One region of the Priestia sp. SRI_019 genome, then DNA from elsewhere that is predicted to be linked to it. Evidence: a T-box and tRNA genes for the amino acid it is inferred to sense, from the RefSeq annotation. Region 1 holds a T-box; the other holds one or more tRNA genes.
What was found. The T-box of region 1 lies ahead of serS (serine--tRNA ligase). A T-box ahead of a tRNA ligase gene usually reads a tRNA of that ligase, here a tRNA-Ser.

Region 1 (7,701 bases):
TATTCTATGAGATAATCATGAATGTTTAAAAAACACGTTTCCCTATTAGGGAAACGTGTTTTTTATGTCATGGATCGTGAATGTAACAGTACTTCTTTATCTATTTTTTTAAATTTTAGTATGATAAAATTACATTTATGTGAGTTTACGTTTGGAGGGTATAGAGTGAGAAACGCAGTACAGAAACAATTAATTTGTGTCATTGCTGTTATGTTAATGGCCAGCGTATTTTTTGTCTCTACACAAGCATCAGCTGCTTCTAAAACAGATGATATTGGTGTTGAAGCAGATGCAGCCATTTTAGTAGAGGCAAGTACGGGGAAAGTGCTATACGGGAAAAATACGGATGCTTTATTAGGTATTGCAAGCATGACAAAAATGATGACGGAATACTTAGTATTAGAATCCATAAAAGATAAGAAATTATCTTGGGATCAACGTGTGCCAGTTAGTAAATATGCAGCTAAAATTTCTCAGGATTATGGATTATCAAATGTACCGTTAATCGAAAACCAAAAATACACGGTGAAAGAATTATATGATGCCATGGCTATTTATTCAGCTAATGGAGCAGCCATTGCTTTAGCTGAAGCTGTCAGTGGTTCTGAAGAAGGTTTTATTAAGTTAATGAATGAAACGGCACAAAGATTAAATATGGGTGAATCAAAATTTGTCAATTCTACAGGTCTTTCTAATTCATTGCTAAAAGGAATGTATCCAAAAGGAACAAAGGAAGAAGATGAGAATCTTCTATCGGCTCGGGCAGTTGGTACCCTTGCTTACCATTTAATTCATGATTATCCAGAATCTTTGGAAGTAGCTAAAACTCCTTCTAAGATGTTTAGACAAGGGCAACAAGGCGAAACAAAAATGAACAATTGGAATAAGATGCTCCCAGGTTTTTCAACTGCCTACAGCGGCGTAGACGGCTTAAAAACTGGTCATACAGATTTTGCAGGTCAATGTTTCACTGGGACTGCAGAGCGTAACGGGGTAAGATACATAACAGTTGTAATGAATGCTAAGGAAAACGGCAAGTCTACGGAAGCTGCTCGTTTTTCTCAAACGAAAAAGATATTAGATTATGCTTTTAGTCATTTTCAGTTAAAAGAAGTAGTGCCTGCTAACGGCCAGATTAAAGGGCATGAAACAATTGATGTTGCTAAAGGGAAATCAAAAGAAGCTTCCGTTTCTCCAAAGAATTCGGTAAAGATTATTACCGAAAAAGGTCAAAAAGATCATACTAAAATCAACTTTAAGTTAAACGATAAAGTTGTGAAGGATCAGAAAGTTGTAGCTCCTATTAAAAAAGGAGAAACAGTTGCTTATGTGAGTGCAACAAACAGTAATCTTAAAGATCTAGGCTATGTAGGAGGTCAAACTACAGATAGCATGACGCCGGTTGTGACAAACGAATCCGTTGAAAAAGCTGGATGGTTCTCTCTCGCTATCCGCAGTATTGGTAACTTCTTCAGCGATATTTGGATGAATGCTGCAAATACAGTGAATAATTGGTTTTAATGATAACTCAAGAGAAAGAAGAGATACTACAAGAGAGTATCTCTTTTTTTATTTTTAGATTTGTTTGTATATAATCTATAAATTAGATAGGAATTTTCCGAAAAATGCGGTAAAATAGACACTAAGTTTTGAATTTTGTATATACACTAAAAATTATTGTGAAACACTTGATACAGGAGGAAGACAAACATGAATAACATTACAGGTACTGATCGTGTAAAACGAGGAATGGCGGAAATGCAAAAAGGTGGCGTTATCATGGACGTGATCAATGCAGAGCAAGCAAAAATTGCAGAAGCAGCAGGTGCTGTTGCCGTTATGGCATTAGAGCGTGTTCCAGCTGATATCCGTGCAGCAGGCGGCGTGTCTCGTATGGCAGACCCAACAATTGTTGAAGAAGTGATGAATGCTGTGTCCATTCCAGTTATGGCAAAAGCTCGTATTGGCCATATTGTTGAAGCACGCGTGCTAGAAGCGATGGGTGTAGACTACATCGATGAAAGTGAAGTGTTGACTCCAGCTGATGAGGAGTTTCATTTAAATAAAAATACATTTACGGTTCCATTTGTGTGCGGTTGCCGTGATCTTGGCGAAGCATCTCGTCGTATTGCTGAAGGAGCTGCAATGCTTCGTACAAAGGGCGAACCAGGGACAGGAAACATCGTGGAAGCGGTGCGTCATATGCGTCAAGTAAATGCTCAAGTACGTAAAGTTGTAGGCATGGACGAAGATGAGTTAATGACAGAAGCTAAGCTATTAGGCGCACCTTATGAGTTATTACTGCAAATTAAACGTGAAGGTCGTTTACCAGTTGTAAACTTTGCAGCAGGCGGTGTAGCAACACCAGCAGATGCAGCGTTAATGATGCAGCTTGGAGCAGACGGCGTGTTCGTTGGATCAGGAATCTTTAAATCAGACAACCCTGAAAAATTTGCTCGAGCAATTGTTGAGGCAACAACACATTATCAAGACTATGAGCTTATTGCAAACTTATCAAAAGGATTAGGAAGTGCAATGAAAGGGATTGAAATTTCATCATTATTACCAGAAAACCGCATGCAAGAGCGTGGATGGTAATTTAAAGGGAGTTTTGACAAAATGGTAAAAGTAGGCGTGTTAGGATTACAAGGTGCCTTTCGCGAGCATGCACAAGCATTAGAAGCAGCAGGCGCTGAAGCCATTATCATAAAAAAAGTTGAACAGCTAGACGAAATAGATGGTTTAATCCTACCGGGCGGCGAAAGCACAGCGATGCGTCGTCTGATTGACAAATATGACTTTATGGAACCTCTTCGCCAGTTTGCACAAGCAGGTAAACCAGTATTTGGTACGTGTGCGGGTTTAATTTTACTCGCAGGACAAGTTGTTGACCGTGAAGAGCCCCATTTAGGTGTTATGGATATTACGGTAGCTCGAAACTCGTTTGGGCGTCAACGGGATAGCTTTGAAGCTGCCCTAAATATTAAAGATATCGGTGAAGATTTTATAGGCGTATTTATCCGTGCTCCGCATATTGTAGAAGTAGGAGAAAACGTTGAAGTCTTAGCCATGCATAACGACCGAATCGTTGCAGCAAGACAAGGTCAATTCTTGGGATGTTCGTTTCATCCAGAATTAACAGATGATGCTCGCATGGCGCAGTATTTTGTAGCAATGGTTGAAGAAGCTTCAAAAAAACCTGTATAAATGAATTGCATCTTGTACAGACTTGTAGTACATTATGATTAATAAAAATGATATTGGTATAAAGCGTTGATAGGAAATAGTAATAAGATTTTTGATTTCAAGAGAGTCGATGGCTGGTGTGAATCGATAATCAATTCTTATGAATCCGTCCTGGAGCAAGCTGTCGAAAAAGTAGTAGGCAGTTTCGGTTCATCCGTTATCTGGTTTAAGAGGAAGGCTTATTTTAGCTTTCAATTAGGGTGGCAACGCGGGTAAACTCTCGTCCCTTTCATGGGGATGAGAGTTTTTATTTTGCCCTTTTATACTAAAGGAGGTACTAAGTATGTTAGATTTAAAATTTTTACGTGCTAATTTCAATGAAGTAAAAGAAAAGCTCAAGTTTCGTGGTGAGGACTTAACGGACTTAGGTCGCTTTGAAGATTTAGATGCAAAACGCCGTGAGCTAATTGCTCAAACAGAAGAGTTAAAAAGCAAGCGAAATGAAGTATCACAGCAAATTGCACAATTGAAGCGTGAAAAACAAGATGCTGATCACTTAATCGTTGAAATGCGTGAAGTAGGAGACCGCGTAAAGCAATTCGATGAAGAGCTTCGCAGCGTTGAAGAAGAATTAGAACGATTGCTGCTTTCAATTCCTAACGTTCCACATGAAAGTACGCCTGTAGGTGAAACTGAAGATGATAATGTAGAAGTTCGCAAATGGGGAGAAATTAAACAATTTGATTTTGAACCAAAACCGCATTGGGATTTAGGAACAGATTTAAATATTTTAGATTTTGAAAGAGCTTCGAAAGTAACGGGAAGCCGCTTTGTATTTTATAAAGGGCTAGGTGCAAGATTAGAACGCGCCCTTATTAACTTTATGATGGATTTACATATGGATGAGCATGGTTATGAAGAAATCCTTCCTCCATATATGGTAAATCGTACAAGCATGACGGGAACAGGGCAGCTTCCTAAATTTGAAGAAGATGCCTTCAAGATTAAAGAAGAAGATTATTTCTTAATTCCTACAGCTGAAGTACCAGTTACAAATTTGCATCGTGATGAAATTTTAAGCGGAGATCAGCTTCCAATTGCTTATACAGCGTATAGTGCTTGCTTCCGCTCAGAAGCAGGCTCTGCAGGAAGAGATACACGTGGTCTTATTCGTCAGCATCAGTTTAATAAAGTAGAACTCGTTCGCTTTGTTAAGCCAGAAGATTCTTATGATGAATTAGAAAAATTAACGGGCCATGCTGAAAAGGTTCTTCAACTATTAGGTTTACCTTACCGAGTTCTAAGCATGTGTACAGCTGACCTAGGTTTCACAGCAGCCAAAAAGTATGATATTGAAGTTTGGATTCCAAGTTATGAAACGTATCGTGAAATTTCTTCTTGTTCAAACTTTGAAAGCTTCCAAGCTCGCCGTGCTAATATTCGCTTCCGCCGTGATACAAAAGCAAAACCAGAGCATGTTCATACACTAAACGGCTCTGGCTTAGCAATTGGTCGTACGGTAGCTGCAATTTTAGAAAACTACCAGCAGGAAGATGGATCAATTCAAATTCCAGAAGTGCTGCGTCCTTATATGGGAAATAAAGAATTTATTTCTAAATAAAAAATAAAAGATGTTCATTAAGAATTAATTCTTAATGAACATCTTTTTTAAAAAAATCAATAAAAGAGTTGACTTCATTATTTTTATATGATAAATTAATACTTGTCGATACGGAGGAATACCCAAGTCCGGCTGAAGGGATCGGTCTTGAAAACCGACAGGGGTGTTAAAGCCCGCGGGGGTTCGAATCCCTCTTCCTCCGCCATATTTGACTTATAATGCAATTAACATAGCGCGATAAATTGGAGATTGGAAAACCGTTACTTATAAGTAACGGTTTTTTATTTGTTAAAAATGCCGCTTTAATAGATAAAGCGGCATTTTTTTATAGATGACGGCGTTTTAGCTTTTCATTATGTTGTAAAAAGCGAGCCACTTTTTCAACAATTGATTCAATTGAATCAGGATCCTTGATAAGGTCGTATTCTCTAATATCTAAACGAAGAATAGGGCAAGCCGTAAAGTTATTAATCCAGTCTTCGTATCGGGCGTGCATCTCTTTCCAATAATCAAGAGGCGTTTGCTGTTCCATTGGTCGCCCTCTTTCTTGAATGCGATCTACAATATCTTCGAAGCTGCCTTCCAAATAAATAAGCAGATCCGGATGAGGGAAATATGGAGTCATAACCATTGCATCGAACAAGCTTGTATATGTTTCATAGTCTACTTTAGACATCGTTCCTTTTTCAAAATGCATCTTAGCGAAGATACCGGTATCTTCGTAAATGGATCTGTCTTGGATGAAGCCGCCACCATACTCGAAAATTTTCTTTTGTTCTTTAAAACGTTCAGCTAGAAAATATACCTGTAGGTGAAAGCTCCAACGTTCAAAATCCCCATAAAATTTGTCCAGGTAAGGGTTGGAATCTACTTTTTCAAACGATGTGCGAAATTGGAGAGCATCAGCCAATGATTGAGTCATTGTAGATTTCCCAACTCCAACTGTACCCGCTATCGTCAACACAGCATCATTAGGAATGTTGTATTTAGATCGTAAGTTTACCATTACATACTCCTTTTTAACATACTCTCTTGAACCTCTGATAAGATTCTATTTAAGTGTTGTTTATTTTGTACAAAATCTATTTCATCACCGTCATAACGTAAAATGGTTACATCAGGGTTATTTTGTTCAAACGCCGTCATAGCCTTTTCATAATCATCACTTAGCCTCGCAAGGTAGTGAGGATCGATGTTTCGTTCAATTTCTCTTCCGCGCATTTTAATACGCTTTAACAAGGTATCTAAACTGGCATTTAAATAAATAATAATGTTCGGAGCTGGCATATCAGCCGTTAAGATATGGAAGATTTGTACGTATTTTTTATACTGTTCATCTTTTAACGTTTGCTCAGCAAAAATCATGTTTTTCATAATATGATAATCTGCTACAACAGGTTTTTTATAAGATAAGAACCCTTTTTGAATATCCTCCAACTGCTTATATCGATTACATAGAAAAAACATTTCGGTTTGAAAACTCCACTCGTTGATATTTTCATAAAATTTCCCGAGAAATGGATTTTCATCTACAATTTCTTTTAAAATTTCGAATTGAAATGCTTGTGCAATCTCTTTAGCTAGAGAGGTTTTTCCGACACCGATGGGTCCTTCTACTGAAATAAAAGGTGTGCCTTGCATTCATTTGCCTCCTTCATGACCACTCGTTCAAAAAAAACAGACAAAAAATATTTTAACATAGAGAAGGAGAATAAGGGGAAAAGAAATTTCTTCTAGTAAAAAGAATAACAAAAAGCCTACTGTTCACAGTAAGCTTTCCCTATTTATGGCTGTGTCACTCTTTTGGTAATTTTGAAGTTGTCTTCAATCAAGAGCCAGTTTTGCGGGAAATCCAAGCCTAGTTTCCAGTAGGCCATTCCTCTAAGTTTTAGTTCTTTGATTAAATCAAACTTGGCCTGAATAGACCTAGCGTCTTCAAACCATACTTCGTGGGTGCGCTGCTGTTCATCTTTATACCGGAAGAAAGGAGCTTGTGCTTTATTGTCGTATTGAATCGCTACTTTATAGCGAGCTGCCAACTCAATAGCTCGTTGAGGGCTAATGGCTTTGGCATATTCTCCTCCTGGTTTATAAGGAAGTGTCCAATCGTAACCGTATAGGTTTTGACCCATGATAATTTTTGAACTAGGTATTTCAGATACTGCATATTCTAAAACATCACGTACGGGACCAATAGGAGAGACGGCCATAGGAGGCCCACCGCTATATCCCCATTCATATGTCATCGGAACAACGAAGTTAGCAATCTCTCCGATGGCTTTATAATCATGTGCTTCATACCATTTGCCTTTTTGATCTCGACTTGTTTTCGGAGCTAAAGCCACAGACATAAGAAGTTGCTCATCTTGAAGCCGCTTTTTTGCTTTCTGTAAAAATGCAATATAGGCTTCTTTATCTGCCGGACGCAAAAATTCGAAGTCAAAGTGAATGTCTCTGAAATTTTGTTCTTTCGCTGTTTTTACAATATTATTTAAGAGCGTATCTTGAACGTCTTTATTATTTAAAATTGCTCGGCCGACTTCGTCACTGAATGCACCGTTTTCAATATTAGCCAATACCATTAAGAAAATGACGTCATTTTCTTTAGCAATAGAACCTAAATTGTTAAGTGGAGGTGCCTTTAGAGAACCGTCTTTTTGCACTTCGAAGTTCGCTGGCCCGAGATAAGTAAGGTATTTTGCATTTTGATTAATCATTTTCTCTGTTTGAGGAGTGATTTTTCGATTGCTTGTTTCAACATACCCTAAAAACTCACCGTTTCTTTTGTTTGGAGAAGGGGGAATTAAGATGCGGCGGCCAGGTGTTAAGGGTGCTGTAACTGAAACATTGTTCGCATTGGCAATAGCCTGATAGCTAACGCCTAATTTTCTTCC
Region 2 (7,701 bases), on a different contig from region 1:
TCCTTCAAAATGAAATCAAGAATTTGAATTCATTAATAGAATAACTCTTTATGAACAAAATAACTAGTAGAAAGTACTACCTTAGCTATTTTAACAATGACTATCCCATCTTGACAAGAAGAATGCTGTCATTACTTGTAAATAGGGAACTTATACGTTTTTCCAATTTGAATATCCTCAGGCGCTGTACCGTTATTTAACTTTTTGAAGTCTCTAATCATTTGGTTCATAGAAACCGGTATCGATTTTTTTGTAAGCTCCTCAATGACGGACAAAACTGTATCGCCTGGCTTAATTTTTATTTTTGTATAGGTGGAAGAAGAGCTGGCGGCTTTTGTTTCTGCAGGCTGCGCTTTGCTGACTTGAACTGCTTCAGTAGCAGTGGGAATGGTCCCGTATTTAATGTCGTAGTGACAAATATATCCGATAAAAGCGAAAGCGGCTAATGCACATAGCTTTTTCATTATGCTCCTCCTTCATTCTTTTGCTTATGTGTAAAGCCTATGCTTGTCTTACTTAAATATGATTGGAGAACGAAAATTGAAAGAAAAATTAATGATTGTTTCATTAGGCTTATTGCCTTTAATCATGGTGCTGGGAAATTCCATGCTCATTCCTCTGCTGCCAAGCATTCAAAAGTCACTTCACTTAAGCGGAGTTAAAACCAGTTTGATACTGAGTGCATTTTCGATTCCAGCCGCATTGTGTATTCCTGCTGTAGGGATTTTATCAGACCGGTATGGGCGTAAAAAGTTAATCATATATTCACTCGTCATGATGATAATAGGTAGTGTCATCGCTGCTAGTAGTGCTTCATTCTCTTCTGGAAGCTTTACTGTGTTGATGGCAGGCAGAGTCATTCAAGGGATTGGAGCTGCAGGTACTACAACGTTGGCAATGGCATTAACTGGAGATGTATTTACAGGGGAAAAAAGAGCAAAAGTCCTCGGGATTTTAGAAGTGTATAACGGAGTTGGAAAAGTGGTTGCGCCGATAATTGGAGCATCGGCAGCACTCGTCGTATGGTATGCCGCGTTTTTTGTCTATCCTTTAGCTGCAGGTGCTGCTTTAGTAGGTATATTAATGTATGTGAGAGAAGGGAAAACAGGTTCGGATTCAGTATCTGTTCAAGAATATTTAAAGAGAGCCATTGGGATTGTCTATGATAAAAGAAAATCGCTTTTTCCTTTATTCTTTGTCGGGGGATTGGGGTTGTTTTTATTATTTGGCATTTTATATTACTTATCTTTTCTAATAGAGGAAACGTATCATATAGACGGTTTTTTTAAAGGAACCGCTTTTTTATTTCCTCTTGGTGCGATGACGCTCGTTTCTTATTGGACCGGGCAACGCATCAAAACAGATGTAGAGCTCATGAAAAAATTAATGATAGTAGGGATAACTCTTTTATTCCTGATGTTTGGAGTATTAACGATTATTTATACGCTTCCTGTGCTGATGTTTTGTTTGACAGTCGCCTTTGGCGGCTTAGGATTTGTTCTTCCGTGTATTAATATGATGATTACTTCAGCGGCTTCAGACGAAGAAAGAGGGTTTATTGTATCCATTTATGGAACGGTGAGATTTTTAGGGGTAGCGTTGGGACCTGTTGTTTTTGAAGTATGGATGCATACTGAAAGGCTGATGTTTGTTTACAGCTTTATTCTGCTCACAGCAGGAGGTTTGTGGGTTTTGTATCAGTTGAAAATTCTTCCTTGTGCAATGGGAAGAAGAAAAGTTGTACCGAAATAAAGAGGCTGAGACTTAACTACATCACGCCAATCCAAAGGCGAGCAAATGAAATAAATGATTTAGTATGGATCGTTGTTGATATCGCTGTTGATTTCTGTGCCAGACGTCGCTTTCCACGGGCGGTGATCTTCCTCGTCGCATACGCTCCTGCTGGGTCTTACCTGTTCCGTTTCCCCCTCAGGAGCCTGTGGTTTTTTCAAAAATCACCATATATAAGCAGCCGCATACATGAAAACTGCGTTCACCATATCAATAAAAAAATCCGATCGAGTTGGATTTTCTATCAACTAAAATACGTGGGTCCCAGCATCTTTATTAGGTTTTACCTTTTTTCTTATAGGAACCCTTGTGACGAGCAACAAGTAAATAAAGAATGTTCCTATCCAGTAAAGAGAGCTATGTGTTGCTAGAGACAAAGAAAAAGCTTCAAAAAGCGTATACAGCAGCGTGAAGGCTACCGTACTATAAGCGCTCAGTGCCCATAGCTGCTTGAAAGGAAGCTGCTTTTTAGCAATGAGTCCAATCAGTTTTCCAAGATAAGCAAGGCAGGTAATAGAAAGGAAGTTTAGTCCAGATGTTAATACGTACAGTAAAAGCATAGCGATAGGGACAAGTATGTATAAAGAAAATTTTTGTTCGTGCAGCAAGTTTAGCAGTTCATTTTTATCTTTATGATGCCAGTTTAGCAACTCATATGAATAAGTTTGTGTTTGTGAATTAGTCGTGATGTAAATTCCATCCTTTAAAAAACCAATGGCATGAGCAGGGGAATGAAACCGTTCAATAGACTGTGAGGGGTTTAAGATAAAAGCGGTACCGTTTACTTTTTTTGTGAAAGGTTGACTTGACGTAAGCTGTGAGTTTGAAATAGAAAAAGAAGAAACAGATTTCGGAAGATCTGTAGTAGCGATATGATAGCCGTTTACAATCGTCAAAGTCATAAAGAAAAATGTAGGCAGCAAAGAAATAAATGTTAAAAACAGCACAAAGCCAATTGTTTTATTCGTATGCTCAAAACGAAGCGACCTTATTTTTTTGAAGGAAGTAAAACTCCATGCCATCTTTTTCAGCATGCTCATTGTAAAGCCTCCTTTTAGTGAAGATTCTAATTATATCTTATTTTATAGCGAAAATTTAAGGTTTACAATAGATTTTAGAAACCGTTACCAATTACAATGATGCGGTGGAGCGTTTTGTCACAAGCACATCTTATGCGTGTATGTACAGGTTTTGCCGTCATTGTTTTTGGGGATATTACGGGCAGCTGGACGGTGCTGTTAATATTGCAGAGGTACACTCGAAAATCGTATTTGAAAGTAAAATAAAGGAAGGTCTAGTGGTGCAAGGTCTTTCTTTATAGGAGTGGTTATTGTATGATAAATAGTAATAATAAAAAGGATAGGTGCAGGCATGGCTATTTTATGTTGGGCATTAATTATCATTAGCTTTGTTGTATCGTTTGTTGGGTTGGTTTATCCCATCATTCCAAGCGTGCTATTTGTAGCTCTAGGATTTGTTATATACGGTTTATTTTATGATTTTAGCTCCTATAGCTGGTTATTTTGGGTGATACAAGGATTGTTAGTTGTCGCACTTTTTTTAGCAGACTATATAGCTAATATTATTGGTGTGAAAAAATTCGGAGGCACTAAAGCAGGTGTTTGGGGAAGTACAGTTGGGCTGCTTGTGGGTCCGTTTGTTATTCCGGGATTTGGAATTATTTTAGGTCCGTTTATCGGAGCGATTGTAGGAGAACTGATTGTTCATCGGACCACAATTAGTAACGCAGTAAAAATTGGAGTAGGTTCGGTTATTGGCTTTTTTAGTGGCGCTATTTCAAAAGGATTTATTCAACTTCTGATGATTGCCTATTTTTTATACGCTGTTTTAAAATAATATATTGACTTTAGGCTAGAAACATGTTAAATTTTTAATGTCGCTAGTAAATGTTATATTGTTCCACAGTAGCTCAGTGGTAGAGCTATCGGCTGTTAACCGATCGGTCGTAGGTTCGAGTCCTACCTGTGGAGCCATGGCGGTGTAGCTCAGCTGGCTAGAGCGTACGGTTCATACCCGTGAGGTCGGGGGTTCGATCCCCTCCGCCGCTATTTTCCAATTTACGTTTGTGACATACATAACTCATATTGTTCCACAGTAGCTCAGTGGTAGAGCTATCGGCTGTTAACCGATCGGTCGTAGGTTCGAGTCCTACCTGTGGAGCCATGTGGACCCTTAGCTCAGCTGGTTAGAGCAGACGGCTCATAACCGTCCGGTCGCAGGTTCGAGTCCTGCAGGGTCCACCATTTATAGGGTTGGAGGAATACCCAAGTCCGGCTGAAGGGATCGGTCTTGAAAACCGACAGGGGTGTTAAAGCCCGCGGGGGTTCGAATCCCTCTTCCTCCGCCATACTATTGTCTATTCAAAGCTTCTTTTGAGAAAAAGAAGCTTTTTTTATGTTTAAAAGAATAGCGAATGGGAATTAGGTAAATATAAATCATGGATTAGGAACTTTTTATTTGAAACAGTAGGGTAAATTTGCTAATCTAAACGTATATGGTGCTTTTGCGCCAAAATGCTTACATATTTTGAAGGAGGAATTATTCATGGCTTACAAATTACCAGAACTACCTTATGCATACGATGCACTGGAACCACATATCGACAAAGAAACAATGAATATTCACCACACAAAACATCACAACACATATGTTACAAATCTAAACGCTGCTGTTGAAGGCAAAGCGGATCTAGAAAGCAAAAGTATTGAAGAGTTAATTTCAAACTTAGATGCTGTTCCTGAAGATATCCGTACAGCAGTACGCAATAACGGCGGCGGTCATGCGAACCACTCATTATTTTGGACAATCCTTTGCCCTAACGGCGGCGGTGCTCCAACTGGTGAATTAGCAGACGCTATCGCTAGCAAATTCGGAAGCTTTGATCAATTCAAAGAAGAATTTGCAAATGCAGCTAAAACTCGCTTCGGTTCTGGCTGGGCTTGGTTAGTTGTAAACAACGGCGAATTAGAAGTAACAAGCACACCAAACCAAGATAGCCCATTAATGGAAGGCAAAACGCCAATTCTTGGTCTAGACGTTTGGGAGCATGCTTACTACCTAAATTACCAAAACCGCCGTCCAGATTACATTTCAGCATTCTTTAATGTTGTAAAATGGGACGAAGTTGCTAAACGTTACGACGCTGCAAAATAAGCTGAAGACGTATTTAAGAGCCAGTAAAGTAATTATTACCTTTACTGGCTTTTTTGTTTTCCAATTCTTTTACATATCTCCTTTTCTTTTTCACACACTAGGTGTAGAAGAGAAAAGGAGTTTTTTGATATGCCTTTATTAAAAAAAGTAGTTGGAGATGTAGAAGTTAGTAAAGATTTACTTTTGCTTTTAATTATAGGCGGTCTTTATGCCTTGGCTATTTCAATTTCCAATTCGTTTGTTAACATTTATCTGTGGAAACAATCAGGCGAATTTTCGGATCTCGCTATTTATAATTTAGCGGTAGTGGTGCTTCAGCCGCTTACGTTTATTTTAGCAGGTAAATGGGCCAAACGAATTGACCGGGTTGTGGTTTTAAGGTTAGGTGTATCTTTTTTAGCTGTTTTTTATATCGCTGTATTAATCAGTGGAGCTAACGCAGCGGAGTATTTAGTATTGCTTGGTGGACTGCTGGGTATAGGATACGGCTTTTATTGGCTAGCTTTTAATGTGCTAACTTTTGAAATTACAGAACCTGATACAAGAGACTTTTTTAACGGATTTTTAGGGATTTTAAACTCTTTTGCAGGGATGATTGGTCCTTTAGGAGCGGGCTTCGTTATCTCCGCTTTGTATGAATCACTTGGGTATAAAATTGTGTTTGGTGTATCGTTGCTATTGTTTATCGGTGCCGTTGTGCTTAGTTTTTTTATTACAAGACGCGCAGCGGAAGGAGTATACAAATTTAAAGAAGTATGGGCTGAACGAAAAGTCAATAAAGACTGGAATCGAATATTGCAGGCTCATTTCTTTCAAGGGTTGCGTGAAGGTACGTTCATTTTTGTTGTATCCGTCATGGTGTTTATTACGACGGGAAGTGAATTAGCTTTAGGAACATATGGACTGGTGAATTCAGCGGTTGCGTTTGTAGGATACTATGTTGCCTCAAGGTTTATTAAGCAAAAAAATCGCCTTCGGTTTATCTTCACAGGAGGCCTCCTTCTCTATGGAGCAGTCTTTTTGCTTATCTTTAACTTATCGTATCCAAAGTTAATTATATATGCTGTTTGTATTGCCATTGCCTATCCTATTTTGTTGGTTCCATTTATTTCTCTAACATACGATGTGATTGGACGAGCAAAAGACGTTGTTTCAAAAAGAATTGAATACATTGTTGTCAGAGAAGTATTTCTGAATATCGGGCGCGTCGTTTCCATATCTTTATTTTTAATAGCTGTACTATTTTTTGATGAAGCAAAAAGTATTCCCATTTTATTAGCTATTGTTGGAGCAGGGCATACGATCATTTATTTTTGTGTGAGACATATCTCACAGCCTCTTCACAAAAAAGAAACGACTGTTACGCCTCCGGTATTAAATGAAGGAGACGGAGAGTCTCCAGCTTAGAGTGTTGTCAGCTCCTTCATTTGTACTATGGAAAATGCTGCGCTTTTCTTTTAGAATAAATACGTTGTGTAAATAGGCACCTGCCAGGTGTCTATTTATTTGCTAAATGGCTGATTTTATGGTGTTATGGTATATATGTTTTATAAAGTGTAGGTGTTGGTATGAAAAAGAAAAAAAGAAGAAAAAGTCACGTGCCTTTTCGTGTGAACTTACTTTTCTTGACCGTATTTGCCCTATTTTCCGTATTAATTTTGCGGTTGGGACTTGTTCAAATTGTATACGGTGAGAATTACGAACGAGAAGTCGAAAAAACACAGGACGTTACGGTCAGTACGCCTGTTCCTCGAGGGAAAATGTACGACCGTTATAACCGCGTAATTGTAGATAATACCTCTTTAAATACGATTACATATACTCGTTTTCAAGGAAATACAGCTGAAGAAAGGCTGCGCATCGCTAAAAAATTAGCCACTATGATCGATGTTCCTTACACCACAAATGTGATTGATATTCCAGAAAATAAAAAGAATAAAGATGCTAAAAATGTGGTAAAAATTACAGAACGCGATATGAAGGATTATTGGATTATGCTTCATCCTAAAGAAGCGGAACAGAAAATTACGCAAGCTGATCGCAAAAAAGTTCAAGATGGTGAAATGACTGATGACGAACTGTATCAACGTCAGTTAGACCGCATCTCTAAAAAAGATTTAGAAACTCTAAAGAGTGATTTAGAAGTTCTGGCTATTAAGCGCCAAATGGAGGCAGGTTACTCTAACACCCCGCAAATTGTTAAGAGCGGTGTGACAAATGAAGAGTATGCCGTTGTAAGTGAGCACTTAGATGAGCTTCCAGGTGTTGATACAACAACGTATTGGGATCGCTCATACCCAGAAAACAGTACTCTCCGTACTTTGCTTGGAAATGTATCATCTGCCAACGAAGGACTGCCTAAAGATAAAGTACAGTATTACTTGTCAAGAGGCTATAGCCGAAATGACCAAGTTGGGACGAGCTATTTAGAGAAGCAATACGAAGCTCAGCTCAGCGGTCAAAAAGAAAAAGTTCAATATGTAACAGATAAAAAAGGAAATCTCCTTGATACAATTCAAGTGTCTAAAGGTGAACGCGGCAGTGATTTGGTTTTAACTATTGATATGGAGCTTCAAAAAGCGGTAGAAAAACAAATTACGGACCAGCTTTTAGCCAAAAAGCAAATGAAAGGAACGCAATTTTTAGACCGTGCTTTTGTTATTATGATGGATCCTCACACAGGAGAAATTTTAACAATGGCAGGTAAAAAATACACCATTGATAAGAAGACTGGAG

Region 2: it has a tRNA-Ser gene. The T-box ahead of serS (serine--tRNA ligase) is inferred to sense a tRNA for this amino acid. The anticodon was not compared.

Annotation. Positions count from the first base shown of each region.
Region 1 covers NZ_JBYCZN010000016.1:5,312-13,012, reverse strand. Annotated here, with positions in the region: gene guaB (IMP dehydrogenase) at 1-15, shown strand, start outside; gene AC2YJL_RS27270 (serine hydrolase) at 166-1,521, shown strand; gene pdxS (pyridoxal 5'-phosphate synthase lyase subunit PdxS) at 1,711-2,598, shown strand; gene pdxT (pyridoxal 5'-phosphate synthase glutaminase subunit PdxT) at 2,620-3,207, shown strand; T-box leader at 3,265-3,477, shown strand; gene serS (serine--tRNA ligase) at 3,530-4,807, shown strand; tRNA gene AC2YJL_RS27250 (tRNA-Ser) at 4,920-5,012, shown strand; gene AC2YJL_RS27245 (deoxynucleoside kinase) at 5,133-5,813, opposite strand; gene AC2YJL_RS27240 (deoxynucleoside kinase) at 5,813-6,448, opposite strand; gene AC2YJL_RS27235 (glycoside hydrolase family 18 protein) at 6,592-7,701, opposite strand, start outside.
Region 2 covers NZ_JBYCZN010000001.1:374,667-382,367, forward strand. Annotated here, with positions in the region: gene AC2YJL_RS01890 (hypothetical protein) at 132-464, opposite strand; gene AC2YJL_RS01895 (MFS transporter) at 541-1,752, shown strand; gene AC2YJL_RS01900 (DUF1189 domain-containing protein) at 2,040-2,831, opposite strand; gene AC2YJL_RS01905 (hypothetical protein) at 2,946-3,077, shown strand; gene AC2YJL_RS01910 (DUF456 domain-containing protein) at 3,163-3,648, shown strand; tRNA gene AC2YJL_RS01915 (tRNA-Asn) at 3,711-3,785, shown strand; tRNA gene AC2YJL_RS01920 (tRNA-Met) at 3,787-3,860, shown strand; tRNA gene AC2YJL_RS01925 (tRNA-Asn) at 3,901-3,975, shown strand; tRNA gene AC2YJL_RS01930 (tRNA-Ile) at 3,979-4,055, shown strand; tRNA gene AC2YJL_RS01935 (tRNA-Ser) at 4,067-4,159, shown strand; gene sodA (superoxide dismutase SodA) at 4,357-4,965, shown strand; gene AC2YJL_RS01945 (MFS transporter) at 5,095-6,372, shown strand; gene AC2YJL_RS01950 (peptidoglycan D,D-transpeptidase FtsI family protein) at 6,534-7,701, shown strand, end outside.